3 regions of the Shigella dysenteriae genome follow, and region 2 is predicted to be linked to each of the others. Evidence: predicted binding sites of a transcription regulator. Region 2 holds the regulator's gene; each other region holds the start of a gene.
What was found. The regulator PhoB, encoded in region 2, activates phosphate uptake and scavenging genes when phosphate is short. The targets are predictions, from matches to a motif close to CTGTCATAAAACTGNCNNAT.
Positions count from the first base shown of each region.

Region 1: a site for PhoB is predicted at 2,084-2,103, ahead of kdgR (DNA-binding transcriptional regulator KdgR). Genes of this name have one in related genera too.
Region 3: a site for PhoB is predicted at 1,734-1,753, ahead of uvrB (excinuclease ABC subunit UvrB). Genes of this name have one in related genera too.

Region 1 is NZ_CP055055.1:2,691,092-2,695,369, forward strand. It holds one part of gene HUZ68_RS12875 (IS1-like element IS1B family transposase) at 1-105, shown strand, start outside; one part of gene HUZ68_RS12875 (IS1-like element IS1B family transposase) at 105-553, shown strand; gene mgrB (PhoP/PhoQ regulatory lipoprotein MgrB) at 596-739, opposite strand; gene HUZ68_RS12885 (YobH family protein) at 898-1,137, shown strand; gene kdgR (DNA-binding transcriptional regulator KdgR) at 1,281-2,072, opposite strand; gene HUZ68_RS12895 (MFS transporter) at 2,249-3,622, shown strand; gene htpX (protease HtpX) at 3,671-4,278, opposite strand, start outside.
Region 2 is NZ_CP055055.1:1,103,471-1,107,748, reverse strand. It holds gene phoR (phosphate regulon sensor histidine kinase PhoR) at 1-1,190, opposite strand, end outside; gene phoB (phosphate response regulator transcription factor PhoB) at 1,248-1,937, opposite strand; gene sbcD (exonuclease subunit SbcD) at 2,127-3,329, shown strand; gene sbcC (exonuclease subunit SbcC) at 3,326-4,278, shown strand, end outside.
Region 3 is NZ_CP055055.1:1,587,778-1,592,055, forward strand. It holds gene bioC (malonyl-ACP O-methyltransferase BioC) at 1-735, shown strand, start outside; gene bioD (dethiobiotin synthase) at 728-1,405, shown strand; gene uvrB (excinuclease ABC subunit UvrB) at 1,984-4,005, shown strand; gene yvcK (uridine diphosphate-N-acetylglucosamine-binding protein YvcK) at 4,196-4,278, opposite strand, start outside.

The DNA of each region.
Region 1 (4,278 bases), 1.6 Mb from region 2:
AACCCGGTACGCACCAGAAAATCATTGATATGGCCATGAATGGCGTTGGATGCCGGGCAACCGCCCGCATTATGGGCGTTGGCCTCAACACGATTTTCCGCCATTTAAAAAACTCAGGCCGCAGTCGGTAACCTCGCGCATACAGCCGGGCAGTGACGTCATCGTCTGCGCGGAAATGGACGAACAGTGGGGATACGTCGGGGCTAAATCGCGCCAGCGCTGGCTGTTTTACGCGTATGACAGGCTCCGGAAGACGGTTGTTGCGCACGTATTCGGTGAACGCACTATGGCGACGCTGGGGCGTCTTATGAGCCTGCTGTCACCCTTTGACGTGGTGATATGGATGACGGATGGCTGGCCGCTGTATGAATCCCGCCTGAAGGGAAAGCTGCACGTAATCAGCAAGCGATATACGCAGCGAATTGAGCGGCATAACCTGAATCTGAGGCAGCACCTGGCACGGCTGGGACGGAAGTCGCTGTCGTTCTCAAAATCGGTGGAGCTGCATGACAAAGTCATCGGGCATTATCTGAACATAAAACACTATCAATAAGTTGGAGTCATTACCAGAAAATCTAGTGCTGAAAAAATGATATCACCACGGGATAAACTGGTTAATGGCACAAATTCCGCTGAAAAATTGTACATCCTGATCGCACATCATGTTGAATACCTGCGCCCAAAGCAGCAAGCAAGCCAACACCACGACAACCAGAACGACCCATCGAAACTTTTTCACTCCAATCTCCGTTTCACCTACCTTATGTCATTAAACTAGCATGCGTTAGTTAAACAGCGCCTAACTATGTCGATATTCGTGCTTTTTCGGAATGAGTCGCTTGCTTCAGCGCATATTGCCGCTACGATTAAGCGAACATAAAAAGAGAAGAGGTTGTAATGCGATTCATCATTCGCACAGTTATGCTGATAGCACTGGTATGGATAGGATTATTACTCAGCGGATATGGCGTTTTGATTGGAAGCAAAGAGAATGCCGCAGGATTAGGTTTGCAATGTACCTATCTGACTGCCAGAGGCACCAGCACGGTACAATACTTGCACACTAAAAGTGGTTTTTTGGGGATAACAGATTGCCCGCTGTTACGCAAAAGCAATATCGTGGTCGATAATGGTTAAGTGTAATAAATAACCAGATTCTCACTCATGAGTAAAATACTCTTATAGCAAGCGCGTTTAATATAACGCCACCTTCAACTTTATTTTTCTCATGCTAAATAAAGAACCTGTCTGTTTGATATTCCGACAGGTTCTTACTCTCATCAGAACGGATAGTCGTGATAACCCATTTGTGCAGAAATTTTGCGCGCTGCGGTATGCAACATTGCGACATATTCCTGTAAACGCTCTTCAGAGAAACGCAACGTCGGGAAGGAGATGCTCAAACCGGCAATGACCACGCCAAAGCGATCAAATACCGGAACCGCAATGCATCGCAGTCCTTCTTCCTGCTCTTCGTTATCTTCGCCATACCCCTGCTCGCGCACCTGGTCCAGAACCGGTAATAACGCTTCTGTACTGGTGATGGTCCGCTCGGTACTGCGTTTATACTCCACGCCCTCAAGTATTTGCTTCACTTCATCGCGATCGCGCCATGCCAGCAGCACCTTACCAATCGCGGTGCTGTACAGCGGATTACGACGCCCAATCCGTGAATACATGCGCAAATTGTACATAGAGTCAATTTTGTGAATGTAAACAATACTGTCTTCGTCCAGTGCGCCGAGGTGGATAGTTTCTTTGGTCAGGCGGGAGATCTCACGCATCTGGATATCTGCGCTACGAATTAAATCGACGTTTTGTAACGCGCGAGCGCCCAGTTCAAACAATTTCAGGGTCAGGGAATATTTCTCCGACTCCCCTTCCTGCGCCACATAACCTAAGGTTTTCATGGTCTGTAAAAAGCGATAAACGGTGCTTTTTGACATCATGACGCGCTGCGACAGCTCGGTTATCCCTATTTCGCGCTCTTCACCCAGCGCCTGCAAAATGCCAAAAACTTTTAGCACGGAAGATACAGAATCAGGCTGTTTATCCAGATCTGCGTTAGCCATTTATCACCTCATTGCGAGTGTTTTATAAAAATCAGAACTGTTTTTTATTATAATTTCGCACCAGGGTGGTCGCAATCCATCTTTTGCCGGTTAGTTACAATTCTGCGACATCCACCGTGAATATCAGTGCTAGAATCATACCCCTGTTGATTATTCACTAAAGATATAAAATTCCTATGCCAAAAGTTCAGGCCGACGGCCTGCCGTTGCCCCAGCGATACGGTGCGATATTAACCATTGTGATTGGTATTTCGATGGCTGTCCTTGACGGCGCAATCGCCAACGTCGCCCTGCCAACAATCGCCACGGACCTTCATGCCACGCCAGCCAGTTCCATCTGGGTAGTGAACGCCTATCAAATCGCCATTGTCATCTCCCTGCTCTCGTTTTCGTTTCTGGGCGATATGTTTGGCTATCGACGTATTTATAAATGCGGTCTGGTCGTTTTTCTGTTGTCTTCACTGTTCTGCGCCCTTTCTGATTCGCTGCAAATGCTCACCCTTGCGCGTGTCATACAAGGTTTCGGCGGTGCAGCGTTGATGAGCGTTAATACCGCACTTATCCGCCTGATCTATCCACAACGTTTTCTGGGTAGAGGGATGGGCATAAACTCGTTTATTGTTGCCGTCTCTTCTGCTGCCGGGCCGACAATTGCTGCAGCAATCCTCTCCATCGCATCCTGGAAATGGTTATTTTTAATCAACGTACCGTTAGGTATTATCGCCCTGCTTCTGGCGATGCGTTTTCTGCCACCCAATGGTTCTCGCGCCAGTAAACCTCGTTTCGACCTGCCCAGCGCCGTGATGAACGCGTTAACCTTCGGCCTGCTTATCACTGCGTTGAGTGGTTTCGCTCAGGGGCAATCGCTGACGTTAATTGCTGCGGAACTGGTGGTGATGGTTGTTGTTGGTATTTTCTTTATTCGCCGCCAGCTTTCTCTTCCCGTACCGCTGCTACCGGTGGATTTACTGCGTATCCCGCTGTTTTCACTTTCTATTTGCACATCTGTTTGCTCTTTCTGCGCACAAATGCTGGCAATGGTTTCCCTGCCCTTTTACCTGCAAACCGTGCTCGGGCGTAGTGAAGTCGAAACAGGTTTACTTCTGACACCGTGGCCGTTAGCAACGATGGTGATGGCTCCGTTGGCAGGCTATTTGATTGAACGCGTACATGCAGGATTGCTGGGTGCTTTAGGATTATTCATCATGGCTGCGGGGCTTTTTTCCCTGGTTCTGCTGCCCGCGTCACCTGCGGATATCAATATTATCTGGCCGATGATCTTATGTGGCGCTGGATTTGGCTTGTTCCAGTCACCCAATAACCACACCATTATTACCTCCGCTCCTCGCGAACGTAGCGGTGGAGCCAGTGGCATGTTAGGAACGGCTCGTCTACTGGGTCAGAGTAGCGGCGCGGCGCTGGTGGCGCTGATGCTAAATCAGTTTGGAGATAATGGTACACACGTCTCGCTGATGGCTGCGGCTATTCTGGCAGTGATTGCTGCCTGTGTCAGTGGTTTACGTATCACTCAGCCACGATCCAGGGCATAAAAAAAGCGCGTCGATCAGGACGCGCTTTTTAGTGTTTACTTCATAATATTACTTCAGGTATTCACCCGTACGCAGAGCTTCAATTCGTTTATCCAGCGGCGGGTGAGTCATGAACAACTCACTGAGCGATTTCGACTTACCGTTAATGCAGAAAGCCATCATGCTGGTTGCTTCTTGCGGTTCATAGCTGGTTTTCAGGCGCTGCAGCGCGGCAATCATTTTCTCGCGACCAACCAGTTTTGCCGAACCGGCATCAGCATGGAATTCACGATGACGCGAGAACCACATGGTGATAATGCTCGCCAGAATACCAAACACCAGTTCCAGAACCGTTGCAACCGCAAAGTAGATCAGCGGGTTGCCGTTGCTCTCTTCACCTTCATCACGATTTCCGCCCATAAAACCCGCGGCAAGCTGCGCCAAGATACGGGAAATAAAGATAACGAAGGTGTTCACCACGCCCTGAATCAGCGTCATGGTGACCATATCACCATTGGCGATGTGGCTGATTTCGTGAGCAATTACCGCCTCGGCTTCATCCGGGCTCATGTTCTGCAGCAAACCGGTGCTGACAGCAACCAGAGAGGCATCACGGCGCGCACCGGTTGCAAAAGCGTTGATGTCCGGCGCATGGTAGATAGCCACTTGCGGCATAG
Region 2 (4,278 bases):
GCATGTTTCACGATCGCTAACCCTAATCCGCTACCGCCGGTTTGCCGGGAACGCGCTTTATCAACGCGATAAAAACGCTCGGTCAGGCGCGGAATATGCTCCGGTGCAATGCCCGGTCCGTTATCTTCAACGCTAAATTCGGCACCGTGCGGCACTCGCTGCCAGCGTACGGTGATATGCGTGCCTTCCGGCGTATGATTCACGGCGTTATAGACCAGGTTCGAAATCGCACTGCGTAGCTGATCTTCGTTGCCAGACACCTTGAGGCCGTTATCTATCTCAAAGGTAAATGTCTGTTTTTTCTGACTCAGAGTCTGAGCCTCGCGCTCAACAACGCGCAGCATCATCGGCACATCAACCTTTTCATTGAGCAAATGCGTCGGCGCGGCTTCAATTTTCGACAGCGTCAGCAATTGCTTCACCAGCCCTTCCATCCGCTGGGTCTGCTCGCGCATGGTGTGCAACGCTTTTTCACGTACCGCGCCTTCCAACGGTTGCTCATCCATCATCTCCAGGTAACCCTGTAACACGGTCAATGGCGTGCGTAACTCATGGCTTACGTTGGCGAAAAAGTTGCGCCGCGCCCCTTCCAGTTGATGCATTTGCGTGACATCACGCGCCACCATCAGCAACTGTTTGTGGGTATAAGGCATGACGCGAATTTCCAGATGCCGCCCGGTGTTGAGCACCAGATTGAGCGGGCGAGAAAAATCACGCGTTTTCAGATATTGCGTAAACTCCGGGTAACGCAGCAGGTTAAGGATGTTCTGCCCGTTATCTTCCGGCCAGCGCAAACCAAGAATCTGTTGCGCCAGACCGTTACACCAGAAAATACCGCCCTCTTCCGTGGTCAGCACCACTGCGTCGGGCAGCGACTCCGCGCCGCTACGAAAGCGTTTAATCAGATTGCCCAGTTCACGGCGGCGTTTTTTATTTCGCAGCTGCATCTGGTGTAAGCCGTATAGTAGCGGTTCCCAGCTACCACGCCCCGGTGGCGGGGTCATACTACGATCCACCCACAGCCACCATGAAAGGCGCAATAAATTCCAGAAATGCCAGATAAGCAGTCCCGTTACCGATGCCAGCAAAAACCAGGGCAGGTAACCAAAAAATGCACCCAGGATGAAAACCGGGAGGCAGCAAAGTAGCAGCTCCAGCACCAGCCTTTTCCACGACAGCCGTTCCAGCACGTAAGATACTCCAGTTAAGAAATCATAAGCCCTGCTCTGCGTCCGATGAGCAAGGCGTTAAAAGCGGGTTGAAAAACGATATCCTGTACCGCGCACGGTCTGCACCATGCGGTCATGCCCGCCGGGCTCCAGTGCTTTACGCAGGCGACGAATGTGGACATCGACCGTGCGGTCTTCCACATACACGTTAGTTCCCCAGACGTGGTTTAACAGCTGCTCGCGGCTGTACACGCGCTCAGGATGCGTCATAAAAAAGTGCAGCAGTTTAAATTCTGTCGGCCCCATCTCCAGCGGCTCTCCGCCCGCCATCACCCGGTGAGATGTCGGGTCGAGACTTAATCCCTGCATCTCAATCACCTCTTCCACCGCCATTGGCGAAATACGGCGCATTACCGCTTTGATTCGCGCCACCAGCTCCTTCGGCGAAAACGGCTTGGTGATATAGTCATCCGCGCCGGTTTCAAGGCCGCGCACGCGATCTTCTTCTTCCCCTCTGGCGGTCAACATCACCACTGGAATATCCCGGGTCATCGACTCGCGCTTGAGGTGTTTGATGAACTGGATACCGGAGCCGCCAGGTAACATCCAGTCAAGGAGAATTAAATCCGGCCAGGGTTCATTCAGTTGATTCACAGCACTGTCATAATCTTCCGCTTCGACCGGCTGAAAGCCATTTTGTTCGAGCACGAAGCAGACCATTTCGCGAATTGGAGCTTCATCTTCTACGACCAGAATACGTCTCGCCATGATTTGCCCTGTTGTAATAAATAGGTTGCGATCATTAATGCGACGTCATTATGCGTCAGATTTATGACAGATTTATGAAAAGCTCGTCGCACATATCTTCAGGTTATTGATTTCCGTGGCGCAGAAAAAAGCAAATGGCACATCTGTTTGGGTATAATCGCGCCCATGCTTTTTCGCCAGGGAACCGTTATGCGCATCCTTCACACCTCAGACTGGCATCTCGGCCAGAACTTCTATAGTAAAAGCCGCGAAGCTGAACATCAGGCTTTTCTTGACTGGCTGCTGGAGACAGCACAAACCCATCAGGTGGATGCGATTATTGTTGCCGGTGATGTTTTCGATACCGGCTCGCCGCCCAGTTACGCCCGCACGTTATACAACCGTTTTGTTGTCAATTTACAGCAAACTGGCTGTCATCTGGTGGTACTGGCAGGAAACCATGACTCGGTCGCCACGCTGAATGAATCGCGCGATATCATGGCGTTCCTCAATACGACCGTGGTCGCCAGCGCCGGACATGCGCCGCAAATCTTGCCTCGTCGCGACGGGACGCCAGGCGCAGTGCTGTGTCCCATACCGTTTTTACGTCCGCGTGACATTATTACCAGCCAGGCGGGGCTTAACGGAATTGAAAAACAGCAGCATTTGCTGGCAGCTATTACTGATTATTATCAACAACACTATGCCGATGCCTGCAAACTGCGCGGCGATCAGCCTCTGCCCATCATCGCCACGGGACATTTAACGACCGTGGGGGCCAGTAAAAGTGACGCCGTGCGTGACATTTATATTGGCACGCTGGACGCGTTTCCGGCACAAAACTTTCCACCAGCCGACTACATCGCGCTCGGGCATATTCACCGCGCACAGATTATTGGCGGCATGGAACATATTCGCTATTGCGGCTCCCCCATTCCACTGAGTTTTGATGAATGCGGAAAGAGTAAATATGTCCATCTGGTGACATTTTCAAACGGCAAATTAGAGAGCGTGGAAAACCTGAACGTACCGGTAACGCAACCCATGGCAGTGCTGAAAGGCGATCTGGCGTCGATTACCGCACAGCTGGAACAGTGGCGCGATGTATCGCAGGAGCCGCCTGTCTGGCTGGATATCGAAATCACTACTGATGAGTATCTGCATGATATTCAGCGCAAAATCCAGACATTAACCGAATCATTGCCTGTTGAAGTATTACTGGTACGCCGGAGTCGTGAACAGCGCGAGCGTGTGTTAGCCAGCCAACAGCGTGAAACCCTCAGCGAACTCAGCGTCGAAGAGGTGTTCAATCGCCGTCTGGCACTGGAAGAACTGGATGAGTCGCAGCAGCAACGTCTGCAGCATCTTTTCACCACGACGTTGCATACCCTCGCCGGAGAACACGAAGCATGAAAATTCTCAGCCTGCGCCTGAAAAACCTGAACTCATTAAAAGGCGAATGGAAGATTGATTTCACCCGCGAGCCGTTCGCCAGCAACGGGCTGTTTGCCATTACCGGCCCAACCGGTGCGGGGAAAACCACCCTGCTGGACGCCATTTGTCTGGCGCTGTATCACGAAACTCCGCGTCTCTCTAACGTTTCACAATCGCAAAATGATCTCATGACCCGCGATACCGCCGAATGTCTGGCGGAGGTGGAGTTTGAAGTGAAAGGTGAAGCGTATCGCGCGTTCTGGAGCCAGAATCGGGCGCGTAACCAACCCGACGGTAATTTGCAGGTGCCACGCGTAGAGCTGGCGCGCTGCGCCGATGGCAAAATTCTCGCCGACAAAGTGAAAGATAAGCTGGAACTGACGGCGACGTTAACCGGACTGGATTACGGGCGCTTCACCCGTTCGATGCTGCTTTCGCAGGGGCAATTTGCTGCCTTCCTGAATGCCAAACCCAAAGAACGCGCGGAATTGCTCGAGGAGTTAACCGGCACTGAAATCTACGGGCAAATCTCGGCGATGGTTTTTGAGCAGCACAAATCGGCCCGCACTGAGCTGGAGAAGCTGCAAGCGCAGGCCAGCGGCGTCGCGTTGCTCACGCCGGAACAAGTGCAATCGCTGACAGCGAGTTTGCAGGTACTTACTGACGAAGAAAAACAGTTACTTACCGCGCAGCAGCAAGAACAACAATCACTAAACTGGTTAACGCGTCTGGACGAATTGCAGCAAGAAGCCAGCCGCCGTCAACAGGCCTTGCAACAGGCGTTAGCCGAAGAAGAAAAAGCGCAACCTCAACTGGCGGCGCTCAGTCTGGCACAACCGGCACGAAATCTTCGTCCACACTGGGAACGCATCGCAGAACACAGCGCGGCGCTGGCGCATACTCGCCAGCAGATTGAAGAAGTAAATAC
Region 3 (4,278 bases), 480 kb from region 2:
GCCATTGCAGCGGCATTTGGTCGGGCAGCCGCGCACTATGAGCAACACGCAGAGTTACAGCGCCAGAGTGCTGACGTCTTACTGGCAATGCTCCCACAGCGTAAATACACCCACGTACTGGATGCGGGTTGTGGACCTGGCTGGATGAGCCGTCATTGGCGGGAACGTCACGTGCAGGTGACGGCGTTAGATCTCTCGCCGCCAATGCTTATTCAGGCACGCCAGAAGGATGCAGCAGACCATTATCTGGCGGGAGATATCGAATCCCTGCCGTTAGCGACTGCGACGTTCGATCTTGCATGGAGCAATCTCGCGGTGCAGTGGTGCGGTAATTTATCCACGGCACTCCGCGAGCTGTATCGGGTGGTGCACCCCGGAGGCGTGGTCGCGTTTACCACGCTGGTGCAGGGATCGTTACCCGAACTGCATCAGGCGTGGCAGGCGGTGGACGAGCGCCCGCATGCTAATCGCTTTTTACCGCCAGATGAAATCGAACAGTCGCTGAACGGCGTGCATTATCAACATCGTATTCAGCCCATCACACTATGGTTTGATGATGCGCTCAGTGCCATGCGTTCGCTGAAAGGCATCGGTGCCACGCATCTTCATGAAGGGCGCGACCAGCGAATATTAACGCGTTCACAGTTGCAGCGATTGCAACTGGCCTGGCCGCAACAACAGGGGCGATATCCTCTGACGTATCATCTTTTTTTGGGAGTGATTGTTCGTGAGTAAACGTTATTTTGTCACCGGAACGGATACCGAAGTGGGGAAAACTGTCGCCAGTTGTGCACTTTTACAAGCCGCAAAGGCAGCAGGCTATCGGACGGCAGGTTATAAACCGGTCGCCTCTGGCAGCGAAAAGACCCCGGAGGGTTTACGTAATAGTGACGCGCTGGCGTTACAGCGCAACAGCAGCCTGCAGCTGGATTACGCAACGGTAAATCCTTACACCTTCGCAGAACCCACCTCACCGCACATCATCAGCGCGCAAGAGGGCAGGCCGATAGAATCATCGGTAATGAGCGCCGGATTACGCGCGCTTGAACAACAGGCTGACTGGGTGTTAGTGGAAGGCGCTGGCGGCTGGTTTACGCCCCTTTCTGACACTTTCACTTTTGCGGATTGGGTAACACAGGAACAACTGCCGGTAATACTGGTGGTTGGCGTGAAACTTGGCTGTATTAATCACGCGATGTTGACGGCACAGGCGATACAACACGCCGGGCTGACTCTGGCGGGTTGGGTGGCGAACGATGTCACGCCTCCGGGAAAACGTCACGCTGAATATATGACCACGCTCACCCGCATGATTCCCGCGCCGCTGCTGGGAGAGATCCCCTGGCTTGCAGAAAATCCAGAAAATGCGGCAACCGGAAAGTACATAGACCTTGCCTTGTTGTAGCTATCCTGTATTTGGTTAAATTGCGAGCGAGATCGCGTCTTCGATTGACTGCAATTTAACCAATTAAATTCTAAAATAATCACGAAAAAAATTTTACTTCCGCATCATGCGGCGAATGTGGGAATTGCCCAGGCGGCGGGGGATAGGGGCTGCAGACAGTTATCCACTATTCCTGTGGATAACCATGTGTATTAGAGTTAGAAAACACGAGGCAAGCGAGAGAATACGCGGCTTGCACGCGAATTGGCGTTAAAGACGGCTCAAAGAAATATCTTTTATTTTTTAACTGGTTAGATAATTGCAATGGCAGTCACTGAACAGGCATCTCTTGCCATAAAACTGACATCACTCATCTTGACAAATGTTAAAAAAGCCGTTGCTTTGGGGATAACCCGGTAAGGTCCGAGTTTTATCTCGCCACAGAGTAAATTTTGCTCATGATTGACAGCGGAGTTTACGCTGTAACAGAAATATTATGGTGATGAACTGTTTTTTTATCCAGTATAATTTGTTGGCATAATTAAGTACGACGAGTAAAATTACATACCTGCCCGCCCAACTCCTTCAGGTAGCGACTCATGAGTAAACCGTTCAAACTGAATTCCGCTTTTAAACCTTCTGGCGATCAGCCAGAGGCGATTCGACGTCTCGAAGAGGGGCTGGAAGATGGCCTGGCGCACCAGACGTTACTTGGTGTGACTGGTTCCGGGAAAACCTTCACCATTGCCAATGTCATTGCTGACCTTCAGCGCCCTACCATGGTACTTGCGCCCAACAAAACGCTGGCGGCCCAGCTGTATGGCGAAATGAAAGAGTTCTTCCCGGAAAACGCGGTGGAATATTTCGTCTCCTACTACGACTACTATCAGCCAGAAGCCTATGTACCGAGTTCCGACACCTTCATTGAGAAAGATGCCTCGGTAAACGAACATATCGAACAGATGCGTTTGTCCGCCACCAAAGCGATGCTGGAGCGGCGTGATGTGGTTGTGGTCGCGTCTGTTTCCGCGATTTATGGTCTGGGCGATCCTGATTTATATCTCAAGATGATGCTCCATCTCACGGTCGGTATGATTATCGATCAGCGCGCGATTCTGCGCCGACTGGCGGAGCTGCAATACGCTCGTAATGATCAAGCATTCCAGCGTGGTACTTTCCGTGTTCGTGGCGAGGTGATTGATATCTTCCCGGCAGAATCGGATGACATTGCACTTCGCGTGGAACTGTTTGACGAGGAAGTGGAACGATTGTCGTTATTTGACCCGCTAACCGGGCAGATTGTTTCCACCATTCCACGTTTTACCATCTACCCGAAAACGCACTACGTCACACCGCGCGAGCGCATCGTACAGGCGATGGAGGAGATCAAAGAAGAGCTGGCCGCCAGACGCAAAGTGCTATTGGAAAACAACAAACTGCTGGAAGAGCAGCGGCTGACCCAGCGTACCCAGTTTGATCTGGAGATGATGAACGAGCTGGGCTACTGTTCGGGGATTGAAAACTACTCGCGCTTCCTCTCTGGTCGTGGACCGGGTGAGCCACCGCCGACGCTGTTTGATTACCTGCCTGCCGATGGGCTGCTGGTGGTCGATGAATCTCACGTCACCATTCCACAAATTGGCGGCATGTATCGCGGTGACCGGGCGCGTAAAGAGACACTGGTGGAATACGGCTTCCGCCTGCCATCAGCGCTGGATAACCGTCCGCTGAAATTTGAAGAGTTCGAAGCATTAGCGCCGCAAACCATCTATGTTTCGGCGACGCCAGGTAATTATGAGCTGGAAAAATCCGGCGGCGATGTGGTGGATCAGGTGGTGCGTCCAACCGGATTGCTTGATCCGATTATCGAAGTGCGGCCAGTGGCGACACAGGTTGATGATCTTCTTTCGGAGATTCGTCAGCGAGCGGCAATTAACGAACGCGTACTGGTCACCACACTGACCAAGCGGATGGCGGAAGATCTCACCGAATATCTCGAAGAACATGGCGAGCGCGTGCGTTATCTTCACTCGGATATCGACACCGTCGAACGTATGGAGATTATCCGCGACTTGCGTCTGGGTGAGTTCGACGTGCTGGTGGGGATCAACTTACTGCGCGAAGGTCTGGATATGCCGGAGGTTTCGCTGGTGGCGATCCTCGACGCTGACAAAGAAGGCTTCCTGCGTTCCGAACGTTCGTTGATCCAGACCATTGGTCGTGCGGCACGTAACGTTAACGGTAAAGCGATTCTCTACGGCGATAAGATCACCCCATCAATGGCGAAAGCGATTGGCGAAACCGAACGTCGCCGCGAGAAACAGCAGAAGTACAACGAGGAACACGGCATTACGCCGCAAGGCTTGAACAAGAAAGTGGTCGATATCCTGGCGTTGGGGCAGAACATTGCTAAAACCAAAGCGAAGGGCAGAGGAAAATCGCGCCCGATTGTTGAGCCGGATAATGTGCCGATGGATATGTCGCCTAAAGCGTTGCAGCAGAAGATCCATGAACTGGAAGGGTTGATGATGCAACACGCGCAAAATCTGGAGTTCGAAGAAGCGGCACAAATTCGTGACCAGTTGCATCAGTTGCGTGAATTGTTTATCGCGGCCTCGTGACAGGATAACGAAGAAGACAGATGACAAAAGCAAAATTGCCTGATGTGCTACGCTTATCAGGCCTACATGATTCTGCAATACATTGAATTAGCGCGGTTTGTAGGCCGGATAAGGCGTTCACGCCGCATCCGGCATAAACAACGCGCACTTTGTCTTCAATAGGAAGCCGGAATTTTCCTTCGGATTTCCGTTAACCTAAAGCCTGTAACGCCTTTTCCAGTGCGTTATGCAACAACTGGCGGTCATGACGATACGGAATATCGCTGGCCTCCA